2 regions of the Brachybacterium sp. genome follow, and region 1 is predicted to be linked to the other one. Evidence: predicted binding sites of a transcription regulator. Region 1 holds the regulator's gene; the other holds the start of a gene.
What was found. Region 1 encodes HspR, which represses chaperone genes until heat shock. Its sites were predicted from a motif close to AAGTTGAGTCNNNNNGACTCAACTT; they were not measured.
Positions count from the first base shown of each region.

Region 2: clpB (ATP-dependent chaperone ClpB) is a predicted target of HspR. The motif match lies at 2,769-2,793, and genes of this name have one in related genera.

Region 1 covers NZ_JBQDLF010000087.1:107-5,391, reverse strand. Annotated here, with positions in the region: gene ACTH43_RS18255 (TVP38/TMEM64 family protein) at 1-275, shown strand, start outside; gene ACTH43_RS18250 (glycosyltransferase) at 307-1,566, shown strand; gene ACTH43_RS18245 (heat shock protein transcriptional repressor HspR) at 1,550-1,990, opposite strand; gene ACTH43_RS18240 (DnaJ C-terminal domain-containing protein) at 2,107-3,129, opposite strand; gene ACTH43_RS18235 (nucleotide exchange factor GrpE) at 3,256-3,933, opposite strand; partial or broken gene dnaK (molecular chaperone DnaK) at 3,933-5,285, opposite strand, start outside.
Region 2 covers NZ_JBQDLF010000014.1:23,037-41,798, reverse strand. Annotated here, with positions in the region: gene clpB (ATP-dependent chaperone ClpB) at 43-2,709, opposite strand; gene ACTH43_RS07885 (PrsW family intramembrane metalloprotease) at 3,016-4,413, shown strand; gene ACTH43_RS07880 (RNA-binding S4 domain-containing protein) at 4,565-5,008, opposite strand; gene ACTH43_RS07875 (amidase) at 5,005-6,465, opposite strand; gene ACTH43_RS07870 (low molecular weight protein-tyrosine-phosphatase) at 6,462-6,980, opposite strand; gene ACTH43_RS07865 (GNAT family N-acetyltransferase) at 6,977-7,345, opposite strand; gene ACTH43_RS07860 (DUF952 domain-containing protein) at 7,370-7,735, shown strand; gene ACTH43_RS07855 (L-threonylcarbamoyladenylate synthase) at 7,894-8,529, shown strand; gene ACTH43_RS07850 (MFS transporter) at 8,673-9,947, opposite strand; gene deoD (purine-nucleoside phosphorylase) at 10,081-10,809, shown strand; gene ACTH43_RS07840 (hypothetical protein) at 10,909-11,163, opposite strand; gene ACTH43_RS07835 (gamma-glutamyl-gamma-aminobutyrate hydrolase family protein) at 11,230-11,973, opposite strand; gene ACTH43_RS07830 (glycosyltransferase family 4 protein) at 12,128-13,273, opposite strand; gene ACTH43_RS07825 (cobalamin-independent methionine synthase II family protein) at 13,531-14,742, opposite strand; gene gcvP (aminomethyl-transferring glycine dehydrogenase) at 14,892-17,834, opposite strand; gene gcvH (glycine cleavage system protein GcvH) at 17,947-18,318, opposite strand; gene gcvT (glycine cleavage system aminomethyltransferase GcvT) at 18,463-18,762, opposite strand, start outside.

The sequences.
Region 1 (5,285 bases):
CCCGGCACGTCGGACTGTCGCTGATCGAGCGGCTGTTCCGCCCGCGCACAGTCGAGAAGTTCCTCGGCTGGACCCGCAGCCCCCATTTCACGCGCGCCTTCGCCACCGCGATCGCGCTGCCCATCGCCCCCGACGATCTGCTCTGCTACATCGCCGGGACCACCAAGATGCGGTGGCGCACCTATGTCTGGATCATCCTGCTGTGCAAGCCGTGGGCTCTGATCGCCTATGGGCTCGGCGTCAGCGCATTGGTGATGCGCTTCCTGCCCTGGTGACACTTCCTGCCCTGGTGAACGGAGCCACGACATGTTCATGAGATCTCGCGCCCTGCGGCGCCCCGCCCCTCTCCGGGAGCGCGCCCTGCGCCGGCTGGATCGGCTCGCGCACGGCGTGCTCCCCGGTGGCGGGCCGCGCGGCGTCCGGCATCCGGACGAGCCGCTGCGGGTGCTGATGCCGCGCGGGCTGACGGGCCTGGCCCGGGAATCGGGCATCGGCGCGGCGATGCGTCATCAGGAGTCGGCGGTGCGCACGCTCGGCCATCAGGTGGTCACCTCTCCCCTGCGCCCCTTCGACGCGGTGCACCTGAACACCCCCTTCCCGGACACTCCGGTGCTGGCGCGGTGGGCACGGCTGTGGCGACGTCCGGTGCTGGTATGGGCCCACTCCACCGAGGATGACTTCCGGGATTCCTTCACCGGGTCGAATCAGCTCGCCCCGCTGTTCCGGCGCTGGATCGCGCACCTGTACCGGCGCGGCGACGTGGTGATCACCCCCAGCGGCTACTCGCGAGATCTCGTCTCCGCCCCGAAGTACGGGATCTCGGCACCGATCCGGGTGCTCTCCAACGGTGTGGACACCAGCTTCTTCCGGGCGGATCCGACGGCCCGGGCGCAGCTGCGGGACCGGCTCGGACTCGCCCCCGACGCCCCCGTGGTGATCAGCGTCGGCATGCATCTGGTGCGCAAGGGGATCCTGGACTGGGTGGAGGTCGCCCGGCAGCTGCCTGAGGTGAGCTTCGTCTGGTTCGGGCGCACGGACCCGCGCCTGCTCACCGCCGAGGTCCAGCGGGCACTGGCGAGTGCCCCGCCCAATGCGCTGTTCCCCGGCTATGTGAACGCGGACCGGCTGCGGGAGGCCTACGCCGGGGCGGATGTCTTCGCCTTCCTCACCAAGGAGGAGACCGAGGGGATCGTGCTCTGGGAGGCGCTGGCCACCGAGATCCCGACCCTGGTGCGCGGCATCCCGCTGTACCGCGACGCGATGCCCGACGGGGTGCTCACGCACCAGGTCTGCGGGGACGGGCCCGAGTTCGCGGGTCAGGTCGCCCGGAAGCTCTCCGCGCTGCTCGCCGGAGAGCTCGAGGACCTCACCGCTGCCGGTCGCCAGGCCGCCGAGGGGGTCGACCTCGCCCAGGTGGCGCTGCAGCTCGAGGAGATCTACCACCTCGCCGGGGTGCTGACTCCTCCCAGCACCGCCGCAGTCACCAGCTCCCCCGCCGTCGGGAGCACTCCCGCAGTCGGGAGCGCCTCCGCGATCAGAAGTGGCGAGATCAGGACCGGCGAGTAGGCCGCCACACCACCAGCGCGCTGCCGCTGCTGCGCCGCCGGGGACGTTCACCGCGGCGCAGAGCGCTGATCTCACCGTCCCGATCGGCGGAGAACACGCGCCGCTGAGCGGGGGTCAACGCGCCGAGCTTCTCGCGAACGCTCTCGAGCTTGCCCTCGAGCTCGCTGACCTCGTCCTGCAGCTCGAGAATCCGCTTGATGCCGGCGAGGTTGATGCCCTGGTCCTGGGAGAGTGCCTGGACCTCCTGGAGGCGGACCACATCGCGGGGGCTGTAACGGCGGCCGCGTCCCCGGGTACGCTGCGGGACGACCAGTCCGAGACGGTCGTACTGGCGCAGGGTCTGCGGGTGCATCTCGGACAGCTCCGCCGCGACCGAGATGACGAAGACCGGGGCGCGGTCATCGAGGCGGTGCGAGAAGGCCATCGGGATGCTCCTTCCGAAGCTCTGCAGCGTGCGGGTGCGTTCTCAGCTCATCGTGCTCAGCAGACGGGTGCTCAGAGGGTGGGTGCTCAGCAGGCGCGTGCTCAGCACGTGGATGCTCAGCGGGCCGCGGCCTCGGTGAGGCCGGCGCGGGGGTCCTCGTCGGCCAGTGCTGCCCGCAGGTCCTCGATGGCCTGCTTCGCCGCGCCGTCGACGTGGGTGGGGACCGCGACCTGCACGGTGACGTGGAGGTCGCCGGTCTTCTTCTTGGTGACCAGTCCCTTGCCCCGCACTCTCAGGGTACGACCGGAGGGCGTGCCGGGCGGGACCTTCACGGAGACGGTGTCGCCGTCGAGCAGCGGGACCGCCACGGTGGTGCCGAGCACCGCCTCGTCGAAGGAGATCGGCACCGTGATGCGCAGGTTCACGCCGTCGGCGCTCCAGACGGGGTGCTCTTCGACGTCGAGGGTCAGGAGCAGGTCGCCGGCGGGCGCGCCGCCGGGGCCGGGTCGGCCCTTGCCGCGCAGGCGGATCTTCTGCCCGTCGTGCACGCCGGCGGGAATGCGCGTGGTGATGGTCCTGCCGTCGACGGTCAGGCGCAGATCGGTGCCCAGCGCCGCATCGCGGAAGCTGACCCGGGTGCGGGCGGAGGTGTCGGAGCCCTTCGCCGGGGCGCGATTCGGCGAGAAGCCGGCGGGACCGGCGCCGCCGAAACCGCCGTTGCCGAAGCCGCCGCCCTGGCCGCCGAACATCTTCAGCAGATCATCGATGTCGGGGTTGCCGGCGCCGCCGCCGGGGGCGGGGCGAGCGCCGGGGTGGCCGCCGCCGCCGAACATCGAGGAGAAGATGTCCTCGAATCCGGCCCCGCCGGGACCGCCCTGGCCGGCGGAGAAGCGTGCGCCACCGGCGCCCATGGCTCGGATCGCGTCGTACTGCTGGCGCTGCTCCTCATCGTTGAGGACCGAGTAGGCCTCGCCGATGCTCTTGAACTTCTCTTCAGCTTTGGCGTCGTCGGGGTGGTGGTCGGGGTGGTACTTGCGGGCCTGGGTGCGGTAGGCCTTCTTGATGTCCTGGGCGCTCGCGTCCTTGGAGACGCCGAGGACCGCGTAGAAGTCCTTGTCGAGCCAGTCCTGTTGGGACATGTGCGTCTCCTTCCGAGAGCGGGGATGGTGAGGGGGTTGGTGCTGTGTGCGATACGGAGAGGGAGGTGCGGGGCCCGCCGGTCGTGATGACCGGCGGGCGCCGCACCGCCTCAGGGGTGGGGAGGGTCAGGCGGGGCCCCGGGTGCCGACCCGGGCCGGTCGCAGGATCCTCTCGTGCATCGAGTAGCCGGGCTGCATGACCATCGAGATGGTGTTGGTCTCGACGTCATCGGCGTCCTCGTGCATGAGGGCCTCGTGGAGGTTCGGATCGAACTGCTCCCCCACGGCGCCGAAGCGCTTCAGGCCATGCGAACCGAGGACCTCCTCGAGCTTCTGGGCGATCGAGTGGAACGGGGTGCCTTCGACGATGTCGCCGTGCTGGCGGCCCAGCTCCACGTCGTCCAGCACGCCGATCAGCGAGCCGAGGACGCGAGCCACTGCCGCGTCCTTGCTCACCTCCGCCGCGCCCTCGATGCGCCGGCGCGAGTTGACGTATTCCGCCTGCTCACGCTTGAGCTGCTCGGAGAGCTCGGTGACCCGGCCCTCGAGCTCGGCGACTCGGCCGGCGTCGGCCGGGAGTGAGGAGTCCTCTCCGCCCTGGGCGGCCTGCTCGAAGAGCGCCGCAGCCTCGGCGTCGAAGGGGTCGACCGGGTCGGTGCCGCCCTGCGCCTCCGCCGCGGGGGTGGACCCCGAGGGACGGACGGAGCCGTCCTCGGGGTTCACCTTGCGCTTGTCGGTGAAGGAGAACCTCGGCTCGCCCTCAGGCCGCTCGCGGTCCTCAGGAGTGCTCTGGCCCTCGGTCATCACTTCTTCTCCTCGTCCTCGTCCACGATCTCGGCGTCGACCACGTCGTCATCGTCAGCACCGGCAGCGTCCTCGGAAGCGCCCTCGGCACCTTCCGCACCCTCGGCCTGCGAGTAGATCGCGGTGCCGACGGCCTGCAGCGCCTCGTTGAGGGAGTCGCGCTTGGCCTCGAGGTCCTCGGTCGAGGAGTCCTCCTTGGCCAGCACGTCCTTGGACTCCTTGATGGCGTCCTCGGCCTTTGTCTTGTCGCCGTCCTGGATCTTGTCCGCGTTGTCCTTGAGCAGCTTCTCGCCCTGGTAGACGAGCTGCTCGAGGGTGTTGCGGGCGTCGGCGTTCTTGCGGCGCTCCTCGTCCTCGGCGGCGTGCTCCTCGGCGTCCTTCACCATGCGGTCGATGTCCTCATCGGACAGGGCGGAGCCGCCGGTGATCTGGATGGACTGCTCATTGCCGGTGCCGCGATCCTTGGCGGTCACATGCACGATGCCGTTGGAGTCGATGTCGAAGCTGACCTCGACCTGCGGGATGCCGCGCGGCGCGGGGGCGATGCCGGTCAGCTCGAAGGTGCCGAGCAGCTTGTTGTCCCGGGTGAACTGACGCTCGCCCTGGAACACCTGGATCGCCACGGAGGGCTGGTTGTCCTCGGCGGTGGAGAAGACCTCGGAGGTCTTGGTGGGGATGGCCGCGTTGCGCTCGATGAGCTTGGTCATCACGCCGCCCTTGGTCTCGATGCCGAGGGAGAGCGGGGTGACGTCCATGAGCAGGACGTCCTTGCGCTCACCCTTGATGACCGCGGCCTGGAGCGCGGCGCCGACGGCGACGACCTCGTCAGGGTTCACGGACTTGTTGGGCTCCTTGCCACCGGTGAGGGCCTTGACGACCTCGGTGACGGCCGGCATGCGGGTGGAGCCGCCGACGAGGACCACGTGGTCGATGTCGGAGACGGAGACGCCCGCATCCTTGATGACCTGGTGGAAGGGTGCCTTGGTGCGCTCGAGCAGGTCCGAGGTCATGTCCTCGAACTGGGCCCGGGTGAGCTTCTCGTCCAGGTGCAGCGGACCGTTCTCGGTCATCGACAGGTACTGCAGCGAGATGCTGGTGGAGGTCGAGGCGCTGAGCTCCTTCTTGGCCTGCTCAGCGGCTTCCTTCAGGCGCTGCAGGGCGATCTTGTCCTTGGACAGGTCCACCCCGTCCTTGTTCTTGACCTGCGAGACCAGCCAGTCCACGACCTTCTGGTCCCAGTCGTCGCCGCCGAGGCGGTTGTCGCCGGCGGTGGCCTGGACCTGGATGGTCGAGCCCTCCTCGTCCTTGCTCACCTCGAGCAGGGACACGTCGAAGGTGCCGCCGCCGAGGTC
Region 2 (18,762 bases), on a different contig from region 1:
GTCTTCTTTGTACAGAATGACACCGCCCAGGCGACTATCCGATCAACCCCCTGCGGCTGAAGCCCCGCTCGCATTCACCTCGGAGCCGCTGACTTCGGCCGTGAGATCTTCGGCAATAGCAAGATCCAACCCGGCTTCATCCTCACGCACGCCGACCTCTACACGCTGACCGTCGTGCACCTCGCCCTTCAGGATCAGCCGGGCCAGCCCGTCGCCGATCTCCTTCTGCACCAGGCGCTTGAGGGGTCGCGCCCCGTACATCGGGTCGAAGCCCTCCGCAGCGAGCCAGCGGGTTGCGGCCTCGTCCACTTCGAGGGAGATGCGACGGTCCCGCAGCCGTGCGGCGACCTCCTGGATCTGCAGGGTGACGATGCTGGTGAGCTGCTCGCGATCCAGGGCGTCGAACATGACGATGTCGTCCAGGCGGTTGAGGAACTCCGGCTTGAAGGAGGCCCGCACCACCTGCATCACCCGTTCGTGCTTCTCCTTCTCGTCGAGCAGCTGGTCCTGGAGCGCATGGGCGCCCAGGTTCGAGGTGAGGATCATGATCGTGGAGCGGAAGTCCACGGTCCGTCCCTGGCCGTCGGTGAGCCGGCCGTCGTCGAGAACCTGCAGCAGCACGTCGAACACATCGGGGTGGGCCTTCTCGATCTCATCGAGCAGCACCACCGAGTACGGCCTGCGGCGAACGGCCTCGGTGAGCTGGCCGCCCTCGTCGTAGCCGACATAGCCCGGAGGGGCACCCATCAGCCGCGCCACGGTGTGCTTCTCGGAGTACTCCGACATGTCGATGCGGATCATCGCCCGCTCATCATCGAAGAGGAACTCCGCGAGCGCCTTGGCGAGCTCGGTCTTGCCCACCCCCGTGGGCCCCAGGAAGAGGAAGGAGCCGGTGGGACGGTCAGGGTCGGAGATGCCGGCGCGCGCTCGGCGCACCGCATCCGAGACCTCGCCGACGGCACGGGCCTGTCCGATCAGCCGCTGACCGATGATCTCCTCCATCTGCAGGAGCTTCTCGGTCTCGCCCTGCAACAGGCGACCGGCAGGGATTCCGGTCCAGGCGGAGACGACATCGGCGATGTCATCGGGGCTCACGTGGTCGGCGACCATCGGCCGTTCCTGCTCGCCGGCGATGCCTGCCTCCTGCTCCTCTGCCTCACGCAGCTGATCCTTGAGCGCCGGGATGTCGCCGTAGAGGATCTTCGAGGCAGCGGTGAGGTCGCCTTCGCGCTGAGCCCGATCGGCCTGCATGCGCAGCTGCTCGAGCTGTGCCTTGAGGTCGCCGACCAGGTTCAGACCGGCCTTCTCCCGCTCCCAGCGTGCCGAGAGCTCCTCCATCTGCTCGGTGCGGTCGGCGAGCTGGGAGCGCACGGATTCGAGCCTGGCGATGCTTCCGGGATCCTCGCTGCCGGAGAGCGCGAGCTCCTCCATCTTCAGCCGGTCCACCTGACGGCGCAGGATGTCCAGCTCCTCCGGGGAGGAGTCCAGCTCCATCCGCTGGCGGGAGGCGGCCTCGTCGACCAGGTCGATGGCCTTGTCCGGCAGCTGCCGGCCCGAGATGTAGCGCGAGGAGAGGGTCGCTGCGGCCACCAGGGCAGAGTCGGTGATGGTGACCTTGTGGTGCGCCTCGTACTTGTCCTTGAGCCCGCGCAGGATCGTCACGGTGTCCTCGACGCTCGGCTCCCCCACGAACACCTGCTGGAAGCGCCGCTCGAGCGCGGGGTCCTTCTCGATGTTCTCGCGGTACTCGTCCAGGGTGGTCGCCCCGACCATCCGCAGCTCGCCGCGGGCCAGCATCGGCTTGAGCATGTTGCCGGCATCCATCGAGCCGTCGCCGGAGCCGCCCGCGCCGACCACCGTATGGAGCTCGTCGATGAAGGTGACGATCTGACCGTTGCTGGTGCGGATCTCGTCCAGGACCGCCTTCATGCGCTCCTCGAACTCACCGCGGTACTTCGACCCCGCGACCATCGAGGAGAGGTCCAGCGAGACCAGCCGCTTCCCGCGCAGGGAGTCAGGGACATCGCCCGCGACGATGCGCTGGGCCAGACCCTCGACCACGGCGGTTTTGCCGACGCCGGGCTCGCCGATCAGCACCGGGTTGTTCTTGGTGCGGCGCGAGAGCACCTGCACGACGCGGCGGATCTCGGTGTCTCGGCCGATCACCGGATCCAGCCGACCCTCGCGGGCGAGCTCGGTGAGGTCCACCCCGAACTTCTCGAGGCTCTTGAAGGTGCCCTCGGGGTTCTGCGAATCCATCTGGTTCATTCGATCATCTCCTGGGGTCAGCTGGGTGACGGCATCGCGAAGTGCTTGAGGGGTCGCTCCGGCGGCGGCGAGCAGCCGCGCGGCGGCGTCCTTGCCGAGAGCGATGCCGATCATCAGATGCTCGGTGGACAGGTAGGTGCGGCGGGCGGTGTCCGCCTCGCGCCGGGCCGCCTCGAGCGCATCGAATCCGGTGCCGACGAAGGTGGGCGAAGAGCCTCCGCTGGTTCGCGGCAGCGAGTCGATCGCCTGCGCGGCGCGCCGGACCACCTCGAGCGGATCGGCGCCGGCTGCGTCCAGGGCGGCACGGCCGATGCCGTTGTCCTGGTCGGCCAGGGCCCACAACAGGTGCATCGAGCTGATCTGCGGGTTGCCGAGCTCGACAGCCTTCTCCGCAGCCGCGGTGACAGCTTCCTGCGAGCGGGTGGTGAACTGGAATTCCACGATGCTCCTCTCCTGGGCGCTTCGGTCGTATGAGGCGTTCGATCAGATCAACGTCAACCAAGTTGAGTCTATTCCGCTCAACTCTAAGAACTTTCGTCACTCAAGGAACTTCGGACGGAGGACCCTCCGGGCATCCGCCAGTCGTCATCCACAACGGCCTTCCACAGCCCGGGCCTCTCCGCGAGAATGGGATCACACACCTGTAGCATCGCACTGGCACCGTGACTCGTCCGTCCAGGGGAACCGACGTCGACCACGAGCCGCACAGCGATACCTGACACCCCTGCCGCGAAAACAGAGGCCCTCATGTCCCAGCCCCCCTACCAGCAGCCTGGCGGCCAGTACATGCCCAACGGGCGCCCGCGCCCCGGTGCCACGAACTCCGCGCCCGGATCTCCGTCGTTCCAGTCGCAGCCGCGCTATATCGACTACGGCAACCCGCGCGCCTATGACACTTCGGTGCGGCCGGCGTCGGGCCTCACCGCTGCCCGTTTCGCTCCTGCGCAGATCCAACGACCCGACCAGGCCCAGCCGCAGTCGGCCTGGTCCACCCAGACCCGTCGGGTGCAGGAGGTCGCGCAGAACGCCACCCGGCTGCCGGCTGTGAGCATCATGGTGTGGCTCGCGCTGGTGGTGCTCGGCTTCTTCGTGCTGGTGGTCCTGGGCTGGTTCTTCCTCGAGTTCGTGATGACTGCGAGCTCGAGCCCGATCTGGTGGCCGGTCACGGCCTTCCTCGCAGGGATCTCCCTGCTCGTCATCGCGGGGATCATGTTCCTGGCGGACCGCTGGGATCCCCAGCCGCTGCCCCTGCTGATCATCGCGGTGTTCTGGGGAGCAGCGATCGCCGCCGGTCTCAGCTACATCCTGAACACGCTGAACTCGCTGCTGGTCTTCCTGGTCACCGGCAGCGAAGCAGCGGTGGCCTTTGCTGGCCCGGTGATCAGCGCGCCGCTGGTCGAGGAGACCACCAAGGGCCTCGGACTGCTGCTGCTGATGGTGCTCGCACGCCGCTACTTCAACGGGCCGCTGGACGGCCTGATCTACGGCGCCCTGATCGGCGGCGGCTTCGCCTTCACCGAGAACATCATCTACTACACCCGCGGGCTGGAGAGCATGGGCGCCGGGGGCGTGCTGTTCATGTTCATCCTGCGCGGGGTGATGAACATCTTCGGCCACGCGATCTACACCTCGCTCACGGGCATCATCGTCGGCTTCGTGGCGCGCAAGTGGGGCACCATCATGGGCTTCCTGGTGTTCATCCCCGCGCTGATCCCCGGGATGCTGATCCATGCGGCATGGAACTTCTTCGCCGGTCTCGGCGGCGGGATCCCGATCCTGCTGCTGATGTACGGCGCCAAGGCGCTGCTCTCACTGATATGGCTGATCACGATCGTGGCGTTGATCTGGGATGAATCCAGGCTGACCCGAGTCCGTCTGGGTGACTACGCCAACCAGGGCTGGCTCACCCACGAGGAAGTCGACATGCTCGCGACCTGGAAGGGACGGCGCGAGGGCAAGCGCTGGGCGGAGCAGATCGGTGCCAAACCGGTGATGAAGCGGTTCATCCGGGAGAGCGCCGACCTCGCTTCGATCCGTCAGCGGCTGCTCGCCGACGGCGCGAATCCCAAGGTCGTCGAGATCGAGCGGAACCTGCTCAGCCGGCTGACCTCCAACCGCCACGAGCTGCTCTCCTCCGCACGCTGATCTGAACCGGGCGCTCGCGCACCGGACGGGAGCCACCAGGGCCCCGCGTCATCGACGCGGGGCCCTCGTCATGCGGAAGCCCTGTGCTCAAGCCGCGTGCTCACTGGGGCTCAGGACCGGGCCTCACGACCGGATCTCAGGTCCGGAGCTTTCAGTGCCGGGGGTCGTGCTCGTCGTCGCCGCCTGTGGAGTCACGTCCTCGCAACCGGTCGAACTGTCGACGCTCCCGTTTGGTGGGCCTGCCGGTACCGCGCTCCCTCCGGGGCGGGGCGGCAGCGAGCTGCGGCGGCGGCTCCGGGCTGTGGTCCTCATAGACGGTGCGAGCGATCGGGGCACCCACCCGCTTGGTGAGGATCCGGGTGATGACTACGACCCGCTCACGCCCCGGGGAGCGCACCCTCAGCTCATCCCCGACCACGATCTTCTGGGCCGCCTTGGCCGGTTCACCGTTGCGCCGCACATGACCGCCGCGGCACGCCGCGGTCGCCGCCGAACGGGTGGGCATCAGGCGGGCGCTCCACAGCCAGACGTCGAGTCGGACGGTCTGCGGCCCGGCTCCTTCCAGCGACCCAGCCCCTTCCGTGGGAGTGCTCATGCGTGCTGCGGCACGCGCACCAGCGGCCACGGGTCGTGAGCCTCGAGCTGCGCGGCGACCGCGAGCAGGAGCGGCTCGTCGCCCGGCCGAGTGGCTGCCAGCTGCACGCCGAAGGGCAGCTCTCCGCCGTCGATCATCTCCCGATGGATCGGGACCGAGACGGCGGCGGTGCCGAGCATGTTCCAGGTGCTGGTCCACGGGGTGAACGCGCACTGGGCGAAGAAGTCCGCCTCGCCGTCGGAGAGCTGGAGCTCTGCAGGGAAGGCGGGGGGTGCGGCCAGAGTGGGGGTGATGACCAGATCGAACGGAGCGAACTCCTCCAGAGTGCGCCGGGAGAGCGACTGGACCCCGGAGAACGCCAGCGCCAGATCCACGCCGCTGTAGCTGCGGCCGCGTTCGCGCAGCCAGCGGGTCAGCTCGAGCAGCTTCCCCTCCTGCGCAGAGGTCAAGGGAATCGACGCCGCCCCGACGGACCACAGCGGCATGAAGGACTTCCAGTCCTCAGGGGTGAATGGGGCTCGGATCTCGACGGTCTCATGGCCGAGCCCGTGCAGGACCTCGAGGGCACGCTCGAGTCCCCGCAGAGCGGCCGGATGCACCTCGGTCTCCGCGGCCAGCGGCTCCCGCAGCACGGCGATCCGCAGCGGGGCCAGAGCCTGGGAGTCCTCCTCGAGGCGGGCGAGGTAGGAGCGTTCTGAGGCGCGCGAGGGGGTGAAGTCTCCCGTGCGCGGCCCGGCGATGAGGTCCAGCCCGGCGGCCGCATCCCGCACGCTGCGCGCGAGCACACCGTCGGTGCCCAGGCCCATCCCTTCGCTGCCGTACGGCCCGGGTGAGACCACGCCGCGGGAGGGCTTCACGCCCACGATGCCGCAGCACGCCGCAGGGATCCGGACGGATCCCCCGCCGTCGGAGCCATGCGCGAGGGGCACCACGCCGGAGGCGACCGCAGCGGCCGCTCCCCCGCTCGAACCGCCGGCGGTGCGGCGCAGATCCCAGGGGGTCCGGGCGGGCGCGCCGGTCGCCGGCTCGGTGTAGCAGGGCATGCCGAACTCCGGCGTCGTGGTCTTGCCGATGGTGAGGGTGCCGGCATCGAGGATCTTCTGTGCCACGCCGTCGGTCACGGTCGCGATGTTGCCCGCGAGGGCGGCGCTGCCGGCCTCGAAGGGGGCGCCGGCGACCTGGGTCAGGTCCTTGATCGGCAGCGGCACCCCGAGCAGCGGCAGCTGAGCGGCGAGGTCCGCTTCTCGACCGCTGCGACGCGCGTCGGCGAGCCGCTCGGAGACGGTCCGAGCCTGTTCCCGGGTGAGGTCCTCGAGCAGGTGGGCGAACGCGCCGGTCTCGGCACCGACGCCGCGGGCCGCCTCGAGAGTCCGTTCGGCGAGCTCGAGGACGTCGAGCTCTCCGCTGCGCAGGGCGGCGGCCGTCTCGAGCGCGCCGCGCGGCTCCGCGGCATTCATCGCTGCTCCCGAGAGTCGACCGAGCGCGCGCCGGCATCGAGCTGGGCGCTGACATGGTCGATGATGCCGCCCAGCGCCTCGTCGATCTGCTCCCAGGTGATCTCGAAGTCGCTCTCGTCGCCGTACCAGGGGTCACGGATGCCCGTGTCCTCGACCGGAGCCGGCGCGAAGTCCCGCACCATCCGGACCGTCCTGTCGGCCTGCTCGCGACCGAGCACGCGCTGGAGCGGCCCGACATGGTCATGGTCGAGAGCGAGCACGAGGTCGGCGCGGTGCAGCTCCTGCTCATCAAGCTGGCGTGCGCGATGGCTGACCGCATCGATGCCATGACGGCGCAGCAGGTCGCCGGCCCGCGGATCGATCGGATTTCCCACCTCCCACCCGGTGGTGCCCACGGAGGCGACCTCGGCGCGGTCGCCGAGGCCGGCCTGGTCCAGGGCCTCGCGCAGGGCGTACTCGGCCATCGGCGAGCGACAGATGTTGCCCGTGCAAACGGTCAGGATCCGGTATGTCATCGGCCCTCCTGGTCGCGAACGGGGGCCGGGTTCTCCAGCAGGTCGGCATAGTCGGGGTGGCGGTCGATCCATCCCTTGACGAACCAGCACGTGGGGCGGATATTCAGCCCTTGGCCGCGGATATCGTCCAGGGCGTAGCGCACGATCGCGGAGCCGATGCCCTGACCCGAGCGCTCGGGAGCGACGACGGTCGAACGGAGATCCCGCACCTGTACCCCGAGGCCGTCTCCGGCACCCGGTGGCAGATCCTCGTCGCCATAGGCGAGGACAGCGACCAGCTCATCGCCGTCGAGTGCCTCATAACGGTCACGGTCATCATCGTGGACCAGGCGCACCGCGCCAGGTCCGGCGGAGGTCTCATCCATGCCGGTCACGGTACACTGCCGGTCATGCCTCCGCCCCTGATCTGGCACATCACCGAACTGCCCACCTGGGAGGCAGCCGTTCGGTCAGGCTCCTACACCCGCGCGACCCGCGGCCGCGACCTGGCCGAGGAAGGGTTCCTGCACGCGTCCTGGCCGGAGCAGGTCTCGAAGGTCGCCAAGCGGGTCTATCCGGATCGTCCCTCGGATCTCGTGATCCTGGAGATCGACGTGGCTCGAGTGGAGGCCGCCGGCATCGCGGTGGACATCGAAGCGGATGTGGACGGCAAAGGTCGCGGTTACCCCCATATCAAGGGACCGTTGCCCGTGAACGCCGTGGTGCGGCTGCGGCGCACCAAATGGATCGGCCGTGAGTTCGTCGTCGTCGCCTGAATCACGGCGCCGACCGGCCCCAGCCGGTGCCCGGCCCTGTTCGACGGGCTGCGAAGCGGATCGACAGGACTGCGAGCCTGGTCGACAACGCTGCGAGGCAGATCGACAAGGTTGCGAGCGTGATCGACGTGCGGTCAGGCCCCGGCGTACCATCGGGCATGGCCAGGTCACGTCGCTCCGCGAAGTATCTCGACATCCATCCCGAGGATCCTCAGCCCCGGCTCATAGAGCAGGCGGTCTCGGTGCTGCAGGAAGGCGGCTTGATCGCCTATCCCACCGATTCCTGCTACGCCCTGGGCTGCACCCTCGGCAATGTCGAGGCGCTCGATCGGATCCGACGGATCCGACAGGTGGGGAAGGATCATCACTTCACGCTGGTCTGCGCAGACTTCGCGCAGCTGGGTCAGTTCGTGCTGGTCTCGAACCCGGTCTTCCGGCTGGTCAAGAACGCGACCCCGGGGGCCTACACCTTCATCCTCCCCGCCACGAAAGAAGTGCCGCGCAGGCTCGCCCATCCGAAGAAGCACACGGTCGGGGTGCGGATCCCGGACCATCGCGTGGCCCATGCGCTGGTGGAGGCGCTCGGCGAGCCGATCGCCTCCTCGACGCTGCTGCTGCCTGGGCAGGAGGATCCGCCCTCTGAGGCCTGGGTGGTCCAGGATCTTCTCGGCGAGCAGGTGGACGCGATCATCGACTCCGGGGAGGTCGGGATCGAGCCGACCACGGTCGTGGATCTCTCGGGCGGAGACCTGGTGATCGCCCGCGAAGGTGCCGGGGACAGCAGCCGCTTCTGACCGAGGGCGGGCGCGGCGGGGCTGCGGGTGCGGCCCGGCGCGCGTGCCCCGATGTGGGCGTCCCGGGTGCGCGTGCGTCCCGAGGGCCCGGCTCGGCGCTCTAGTCTGCCCTGCCCCGCCCTGCCCTGCCCTGCCGATCAGCGTCAGTGACCCGCCTTCACGCTCCGAGTGCTGAGCACCCTGGAGAACAGCAGGATCCCGACGGCGTAGAGCGGGACCATCCACAGGGCATAGCGCAGGGTCATCGCGTCGGCGAGCACCCCGATCAATGGCGGGGTGAGGAAGAATCCCAGGCGGGCGAACCAGCCGACCACGGTGATCCCGACTCCATGGGGCACCCCGGGAAGGTCATCCGCAGCGCGATAGGCAGCGGGGAAGAGGGTCGCCACGCCCCACCCTGCTGCGGCGAAGCCGATCACCGCGGTCACCGGCGAGGGCAGCAGCAGGGCGAAGCTCATCCCCACCATGGCGATCACACCACCGAGCCGCGCGGTCGTCCGGTCCCCCAGGCGGTCCACCACGGCATCGCCGGTGAAGCGGCCGATCGTCTGCGCCCCCTGCAGGGCCACGAACGCCATACCTGCCAGGAAGGGCGTGGCCGCGAACGTGTCCTGCATGAACAGAGCACCCCAGGTGCTGCCGGCGTCTTCGGTGGAGCCCGCGAACACCAGGACCATGCCCAGTGCAGTCACCAGGCCGAGCGCTCGCAAGCTCATCCCGGCCAGGCGGAAGCCGGTCGGTGCCGCATCGGGAACCTCTGTGGCGGAGGACGCCGACGGGGAGGCGACCGGCGTGCGCTCGGTGCTGTCCGGGCCCGGCAGCATGAAGCGCAGCGAGGCGGCAGCGAGGAGGCCGAACACGATCATGCCGATGATTCCCTGGATCCACAGCGGCAGGCCGAGCTGTGCGCAGGCGGCGCCGAGCAGGCCGCCGACCACCGCTCCGAGCGACCACCAGCCGTGGTAGCTGTTCATGATCGAGCGGCGATAGCGCCGCTCGACCCGCATGCCATGGGCGTTCATCGCGATGTCCGTGATCGCATCGGCTGCTGTCGCCAGCAGCAGCGAGCAGGTCAGCCAGAGCCAGGACCCGGAGACGTAGACCGCCAGATGCGAGACAGATGCGAGCACCTGCAGCACCACGCTCACCCGGGCGGAGCCGAAGCGGGACATCAGGCGGGCGGCGAACAGGCCAGCCAGCAATCCACCGAGAGGGCCGATGCCGATGGCGAGGCCGAAGGCGGTGTTGCTCAGCCCGATCGATTCCACCAGTTCCGGGTACCGGGGCAGGATCGCGCAGAAGGAAGCGCCGTTGAGGAAGAAGATCAGGGAGACGGCCCAGCGGGCTCGTCGCACCGACGCCGGCACGGCGGGGCGCGCAGAGGCGGCGAGCAGAGGATCGTGAGCGTTCACGGTCATCTATTCTGCGCCATACCGCGCCGGAACACACCACGGGTGGCGATCAGGTCACCGCTTCCGGCATACCGTGCCCTTCTCTGCGTTCCGCTCTGCGTTCCGTCACCGGGCCGTACCCGCGCCGTACGCTGGCAACATGTCGACACACATCGGTGCCTCCCCCGGCCAGATCGCCCCGTACGTCCTGATGCCCGGGGATCCTTATCGCGCCCGCTGGATCGCCGAGACCTTCCTCGAGGATCCCGTCCAGTACAACGACGTGCGGGGGATGCTGGGCTTCACCGGCACCTACCGCGGGATCCGGGTCTCCGCGCAGGGTTCCGGCATGGGCCAGCCGTCGATGGCGATCTATGCCCAGGAGCTCTTCGACGACTACGACGTGCAGACCATCATCCGAGTCGGCACCTGCGGCGCGCTCTCGGGGGCGGTGAACGTGAGGGACGTGATCCTGGGCGTGGCCGCCTCGACGGATTCCGCGATGAACGTGCCGCGCTTCCGCTATGTCTCCTTCGCTCCGGCCGCGGATTTCACGCTGGCCCGGATTGCGGCCGAGATCGCCGAGGACCGCATGCTGCCGCTGGTCGCCGGCGGACTCTACTCCGCCGACCAGTTCTACTCACCTGATCCGGAGACCACCCGCATCCTGGCGGGATACGGGGTGCTCGGGGTGGAGATGGAGGCTGCTGCTCTGTACACCCTCGCCGCGCAGTTCTCTCGCCGCGCGCTCGCTCTCTGCACCGTCTCGGATCACCTCCTCACCGGGGAGGAGACGAGCGCGCAGGAACGTCAGGAGACCTTCGAGGACATGATCGTGGTGGCGTTGGAATCGATCGTGCGACTGGAGACGACGCACCCCATAGCCTGAGCGGCGCGCCTCGAACAGCATCCCTGCCGGCGATTCCCGCCAGAAATGACTCGTGCCCGGCCGCCGTGAGGCGCCGGGCACGAGGAATTTCAGGGGAGCTCAGGAGAGGAAGCGCGGCACCAGATCGAAGGTGCCGTACAGCGCGACCATGCACAGCGCGAGGCCGCCGACGAAGAGGCCGACCGAGGGCTCGGTCATCGGCATCATCGACATCATGTAGAGCCCGGCGGCGAACAGCCCGAAGAGCACGATGAAGAGCACCACCGATAGGACGATGTTGTTGCCCTTCGAGGTCACGTTCTCGTCCTGATGCGTCTGCGCATCGGTCGCGTCCGCGACATGCTGGTTGCTCATGCTGCCTCTTCCTCTGTGTCACCGATCTCTGCGTCCGACACGGGGCTCGGACGACCGTTGCCCATCTTAGACCAGGGAGGGTGTGACCGTGGCCGTGTCGCGGTGGCGGATCGCCGTGAGCAGGCTCTCGAAGATGCTGCGCCCCGCCTCGCCGTCGATCTCGGGGTGCCACTGCACGCCGAGCACGCTCGATCCGTGCTCCGCCTCGACCGCGAGGGCCAGGCCGCTGTCGTGGCGGGCCACGATCCGCAGATCGCCGCGGACGGTGCGGATCCCCTGGTGGTGGAAGGCAGTGACCTCGGCGCGGGTGCCGAGCGCGAGGGCGAGGTCGCTGGCCGCATCGAGCTGCGCCTCGACGCGGTTGGGCTCGAGACCTGTCGTGGGATGGGCGGGCAGGTCCGTCGGCAGGTGACGGTGGAGCTCCCCGCCCTCGGCGATGACGATGACCTGCAGGCCACGGCAGATCCCGAGCACCGGCACGTCATTGCGTCGGGCGGCACGGTACAGCGCCGTCTCGAAGGCGTCCCGCTCCGGGTCTGGGGTCATGTCGGTGGCGAGCGACTCCTCGCCCCAGGCGGTGGGATCGAGATCGGTGCCGCCGGTGAGAACGAGGCCGTCCAGCTCGGCGATCTCTTCGTCGCTCCATTCGTCCTGCGGGGCGATGATCACGGGTCGCGCACCGGCTTCCCGCAGGGCACGCACGTACTGCTCGTTGACCGCCACGGCATCATGGCCCGCCCAGGCGCCGGACATCATCGTGCGGGTCCCCGCGGTCACGCCGATGAGCGGGCGACGAGTGCGCTGCGCCATGATGTTGTCCCTTCCGCAGAGGAGCGATGTTCCGGGCCGTCGGTCGACGACTGGACCCAGTTCATCGCGCCGGCGGCATCGCGGGCGAACTATGTGGCGGAATGTGACAGCAGGTTTGTGACGGGGGACGGGACGGAGCCGAGGGAAGCCGGGATCAGAGCAGGGCGTCGACCTGTCGGTGCTGCTCGATCGCCTGCAGGTAGTAGCCGCGCAGCTGCTCGGCGAGCACCGGCCAGGTCCGCTTGCGCACGGACTCCTCGGCCGCTCGGCCGAAGGCCTGGCGTTTCGCATCGTCGAAGAGCAGATCGCTCGCGTGCTCTCTCAGCTCGTCGAGCATGCCCGGGGAATAGAGCCAGCCGGTGCGGCTGGGGGCGACGAGGTCCACCGGCCCTCCGCGCCGCGGGGCGATCACCGGCAGGCCGGAGGCCATGGCCTCCTGGAGGGTCTGGCCGAAGGTCTCGAGCTCACCGGGGTGGATGAACAGGTCGGCGCTGGCGAGGTGGGCGGCGAGGTCGGTGCCGGTGCGGAATCCGGCGAAGCGCGCCCGGGGCATGAGCCGGCGCAGCGACTCCCCCTCGGGCCCCTCCCCCACGATCAGCAGTCGCACGCCGGGCATGTCATGGATGACCTTGAGATCCTGGACCTGCTTCTCGGCCGCGAGCCGGCCCACGTAGATCACGAGCTTCTCGTCCGGCCGTGCATATCTCGCCCGCAGCGACGGGCTGCTCAGCTCCGGCGAGAACAGGGTGGTGTCCACGCCGCGCCGCCAGAGGTCCACCCGTTCGATGCCGTGCTGGAGGAGCTGGTCCCGGGTCGCGGTCGAGGGGGCGAGGTTCACGGTCGCGCGGTTGTGGACGTCGCGCAGCAGCTGCCAGGTGGCGTTCTCCAGGAACGGCATCCCGTACCGGGCGGTGTATCCGGGGATGTCGGTCTGATAGACGGCGACGGTGGGCACGCCTGCCTTCTGGGCGGCGACCACGGCCCGGCCGCCGAGGATCATCGGTGAAGCGAGGTGGATGACATCGGGCTGGAACTCGTCGATCCGCCGCCGCAGCGCAGCGGCACTGGTGGCGGCGATCCGCACCTCCGAATAGCCGGGCATCGGGGCCGAGGCGACGCGGCGCACCCTCACCCGTCGACCGCAGGCGGTGCGCAGGTGCTTGTCCGCTCCCGGCCACTGAGGGGCGATGATCCCGAGATCGTCACCCGTGGCGGCGAAGTGGTCCACGACGCGGAGCACGGAGCCCGTGACCCCGTTCATGTGCGGAAGGAATGATTCGGAGACGAAGAGAATCCTCACGCCATCGATGATGCTCCTGGTGCTGGTCCTCCGCGCGATGGACGCGTGACATCTGGATGAACACTTGGTCCGCATGAACACTTGGTCCACGTCTGCGGCCGAAAGCCCGGTGGAACAGTGGCCGCCGCCCGGTGGAGCAGCGGCCGCGGCCTGATCATGCGGGCGGCCGCCGCCCGATCGTGCAGAGGGCAGCCGCCCGACGGGGGCAGGGGGCGGCCGCCAGATGGGGCCGGGTGCGACCGCTGGCGCGATCCGGGTCAGAGACGCTGCGAGGCGAGCTTCGCGCCCTCCACCAGCGACTCGAGCTTCGCCCAGGCGATCTGCGGATGGATGCGCCCGCCGAGACCGCAGTCGGTCGAGCCGATCACGCGCTCGGGGCCGACGATCTTCGCGAAGCGCTCGAGACGCTGCGCGACCAGTTCGGGGTGCTCGACCACGTTGGTGGCGTGCGAGACGATGCCGGGCACGAGCACCTTGTCGGCGGGCAGCTCGAGGTCCTGCCACACGGTCCACTCGTGCTCATGGCGCACGTTCGCCGCCTCGAAACTGTAGTACTTCGCGTCGATCTCCAGCAGCAGCGGGGCGATGTGGCGGAACTCGATGTCGGTGGTGTGCGGGCCGTGCCAGGAGCCCCAGCAGAGATGGAAACGGGTCTGCTCGGTGGGCACGTTCACCAGGGCGCGGTTCACCGCGTCGACTCGCTTGCGGGTGAAGGTGAGGTAGTCCTCGACGCTCGGCTCGGGGTTGATCTGGTCCCAGTTCTCGGCGATCGACGGGTCGTCGACCTGCACGGTGAGTCCGGCGGCGGCGATCGCCTCGTATTCGGGGCGCATCACGTCGACCCAGGCGTCGAGGAAGGCGTCCTCGTCGCCGTAGTGATCATCGACGATGCGGCTGCCGGAGCCCGGCGAGAGGGAGTTGAGGAAGCCGTGCTCGTACCCAGCGGCCTTGAGCGCCGCCCGGATGTTCCTGGCGTCCTGGTCGACGAGCTCGCGGCCGACGTCGGAGAACGAGACCGGGCCGGTGGCCGCGGGGAACGTGGTCTGCGCGCCGACGGTGATGCCGGAGCTCGGATCCTGGTATGCCTCGGCGAAGGTGGTCCAGTCGCGACGATCGGGGAAGGTGGTCAGGCGCACGTCGCCCGGGCTCGAGCGGACCGGTTCGGCGGAGAAGTGGTCGCTGCCGGTCAGCTCCAGACCGCTGACGCGGTCGAAGATGTACGACCACCAGGAGCCGTAGTTCACGGCCGAGCCCATCAGGTGCCCGTACTCGCCGTCGTTGGGGATCGCGATGCCGATCTCGCGCTGCTTCGCCACCACGTCCACCACAGCCTGGCGCAGCACCTCGCGGAACTCGGCGGTGGGTTCGGGGGTCAGTCCGTCGGCGCCGACGGGGCGTTGCGCATTGGCCGCGATCAGCTCGGGGCTGCGAGGGAGGGAGCCGGCATGGGTGGTGAGGATCTCGGTCATGCACAGAGCCTAGGAGCAATGACGCCCCGGTCGGAAACCGGGGCGTCACAGCTGTTCATATCGGCGGGGCCCACCGGGCGGTCCGGCCCGGGCTCAGTCACGCAGCCAGGCCAGGCCCGGCTCAGTCACGCGGCCAAGTCGGGCCCGGCTCAGTCACGCGGCCAGGTCGGGACCAGGTTGCGGTCGCCGTAGGCCTGCTCGACGCGGCGCACCGGCGGCCAGTACTTCGACTGGATCCGCATCTGGGCGCTGTCGTGGACGGAGTCGTCCTCGAGCGCGGTCCAGCTGCCGGGGTAGACGGCGACCTCGCGGGAGTACGGGTGGGTCCACTCCCCCGTGACGACCGACGCCGCGGTGTGCGGGGCGTTGACCAACGGGTTGTCCTCGGCGGGCCAGGTACCGGCCAGGACCTCCTCGGCCTCCTTCGCGATCATCAGCATCGCGTCGACGAAGCGGTCGATCTCGGCGAGGTCCTCGGACTCCGTCGGCTCCACCATCAGCGTGCCCGCCACGGGGAAGGACATGGTCGGAGCATGGAAGCCGTAGTCGATGAGCCGCTTGGCGACGTCGTCCACGGAGATCCCGGTGCGAGCGGTGAACGGGCGCAGGTCCACGATGCACTCGTGGGCCACCAGACCGTTCTCCCCGGTGTAGAGGATCTCGTAGGACTCGGAGAGGCGGCGCGCCATGTAGTTCGCCGCAAGCACCGCCGAGGCCGTCGCGTGGCGCAGCCCGTCCGGGCCCATCAGCCGGATATAGGTCCAGGTGATCGGCAGGATCGAGGGGGACCCGTAGGGCGCCTGGGAGACCGGGGCACCGCCATGGGGCTGCTCGCCCTGACCGACCACCGGGTGCTCGATCTGCTGCATGGCGGGATGGCCGGGCAGGAAGGGCGCCAGGTGCGCCTTCGCCGCGACCGGCCCGACCCCGGGGCCGCCGCCGCCGTGAGGGATGCAGAAGGTCTTGTGCAGGTTCAGGTGGGAGACGTCCCCGCCGAACTCGCCGGGGCGCGCCACCTGCAGCAGGGCGTTGAGGTTCGCGCCGTCGACGTAGACCTGACCGCCGGCGTCGTGGACCAGCTCGCAGACGGTGCGCACCTCCTCCTCGTAGACACCGTGGGTGGAGGGGTAGGTGATCATGATCGCGGCGAGCTCGTCGCCGTGATCCTTGATCTTCTGCTTGAGGTCATCGAGATCGATGTTGCCGCGGGCATCGGAGGCGACGACCACCACGCGCAGGCCGGCGATGACGGCGGAGGCGGCGTTGGTGCCGTGCGCGGAGCTCGGCACCAGGCACACCTCACGGCTGCTCTCGCCGCGCGAGGCGTGGTAGGCACGGATCGCGAGCAGGCCCGCGAACTCGCCCTGCGAGCCGGCGTTGGGCTGCAGGGAGACGGTGTCGTAGCCGGTGAGGTCCGCGAGCCAGGTCTCGAGCTGGGTGATCAGCTCGAGGTAGCCGGTCACGTCCTCGCGGGGAGCGAAGGGGTGCAGGGCGTTGAAGCCCGCCCAGGTGATGCCGGCCATCTCGGTGGCGGCGTTGAGCTTCATGGTGCACGAGCCCAGCGGAATCATCCCCCGGTCCAGGGCGAAGTCACGGTCCGCGAGGCGGCGCAGGTAGCGCATCATCGCGGTCTCGGAGCGGAAGGAGGAGAACACCGGGTGCTGGAGGAAGGGGTCCTCGCGCACCAGGCCGTCCCAGCCGTTGCCGGAGTCGACCTCGGCGAGCTCCTGACCGGGGGTCGGCGCATGGGGGGCGAAGGCGGCGGCGATCGCCTCGAGGTCCGCGACGGTGGTGGTCTCGTCGAGCGAGAGGTGCACGAGGTCATCGCCCACGGTGTGCACGAGGAAGCCGGCGTCCTTCAGGGACTCCGCCACAGCGCCCGCGATACCGGTGGCCCGCACCTCGAGGGTGTCGAAGAAGCTGTCTCCGACGAGCTCGAAGCCGCTGCGGCGCAGCAGGTCCGCGAGGACTGCGGTGCGGTCGGCGACGGTGCGGCCGATGCGGGTCAGTCCCTCGGGGCCGTGATAGACGGCATACATTGCGGCCATCACGGCCAGCAGCACCTGCGCGGTGGTGATCGCGCTGGTGGCCTTCTCGCGGCGGATGTGCTGCTCGCGGGTCTGCAGGGAGAGCCGGTAGGCGGGGTTGCCGTCGGCGTCCTTCGAGACGCCCACGAGGCGTCCCGGCAGCTGGCGCTCGAGGCCCTTGCGCACGGCGACGAAACCGGCGTGCGGGCCGCCGAAGCCGAGCGGGATGCCGAAGCGCTGGGAGGTGCCGACGGTGACGTCCGCCCCGAGCGAGCCCGGGGAGGCGAGCATGGTCAGGGCCAGCAGATCGGCGGAGACGATCGCGATCGCCTTGGTGGACTTCACCTCGGCGATGACGTCGCGGGGGTCCCATACCCGGCCGGAGGCGCCCGGGTACTGGAGGAAGGCGCCGAAGTACTCGCCCTCGGGGGCTCCTTCGCGGGCGAAGTCGACCTCGCGCAGCTCGATGCCGAGCCCGTCGGCACGGCCCTGGAGCACCGCCTTGGTGGCGGGGAGGGTGTCGGCGTCGACCAGGAAGACGTTGCCGTTGCGCTTGACGTGGCGGCGGGCGAGCAGCATCGCCTCGGCGGCGGAGGTCGCCTCATCGAGGGTGGAGGCGTTGGAGAGGTCCATCCCGGTCAGATCGCAGATCATGGTCTGGAAGGTCAGCAGCGCCTCGAGGCGGCCCTGTGAGATCTCGGGCTGGTACGGGGTGTAGGCGGTGTACCAGGCAGGGTTCTCCAGCACGTTGCGCTGGATCACGGCGGGGGTGTGGGTGTCGTAGTAGCCCAGCCCGATCAGCGAGCGGTGGACCGTGTTGCGGTCGGCGAGAGCCTGCAGCTCGACCAGTGCGGCGGGCTCGGTGACGCCGGCGGGGACCACGGAGCTGACGCTCCGGGGGCCCTCGGACTGGTCCAGCAGGATCGTGCTCGGCACCGCAGCGGTCAGCATCTCGTCGAGGGACTCATAGCCCAGGACCTCGAGCATGTGACGCTGCGCGTCGGGATCGGTGCCGACGTGGCGGCGGACGAAGGAGTCGTGAGCATGCGCAGGCGATGCGGTCATGAAGGAGTGCCCCTGGATGTTGCGTGCGGTTCTGGATGGATGGAGCCGTCCGCGCAGCGGTGCGCGGCACCGGCAGGAGGCGGCTGCCCAGCGGCCGCCGCCTCCGCGACGCTCAGGCCTCGGTGAATGCCTTGTAGTCCTCGGCGCTCAGCAGATCGTCGGGCAGCGCCTCGTAGCTGGCCTTGATCAGCCAGCCCTCGTCGAAGGGCGAGGAGTTGACCAGCTCGGGCGTGTCCACGACGGCGTCGTTGATCTCGGTGACCGTGCCGCTGATCGGGGAGAACAGGTCAGAGACGGATTTGGTCGATTCGATCTCGCCCATCTCGGTGCCGGCGGTGATCTCGCCGTCCACCTCGGGCAGGTCGACGTAGACCACGTCGCCGAGCTGCTCGGCGGCGTAGTCGGTCACGCCGATGACGGCCACGCCATCGGACTCGACGCGGACCCACTCGTGGTCCTTGCTGTAGAGGAGTTCTGCGGACATGGGATCAGTCCTTCCGGAGAGGGGTTGGGGGGAAACTCGGGTGGGTTCAAGAGCAGCAGGGCCGGCGGGAGGTCGGCCCGGCATGAGATCGGTCCCGGCGGAAGGTCGGTCCCGGCGGAAGACCAGTCGCTGTTCAGTCGCAGCTCAGTCGCGACGGTAGAAGGGCATCTCGACGACACGGACCGGAAGGTCCTTGCCGCGGACATCGACGATCAGCTCGGTGCCAGCCTCGGCGACGCTGGTGCGCACGAAGCCCATCGCGATGGGGTGGCCGAGGGTCGGGGACAGCGCACCGGAGGTGATCGCCCCGACGTCTCGTCCCTCCGCGTCGCGCACCTGCGCGCCGGCGCGTGCGGCACGGCGGCCCTCCGCGACCAGGCCCACCAGGACCGGACGGTCGGTCAGATCCGCCGCCTCGATCCCCGCGCGGCCGACGAAGTCCTC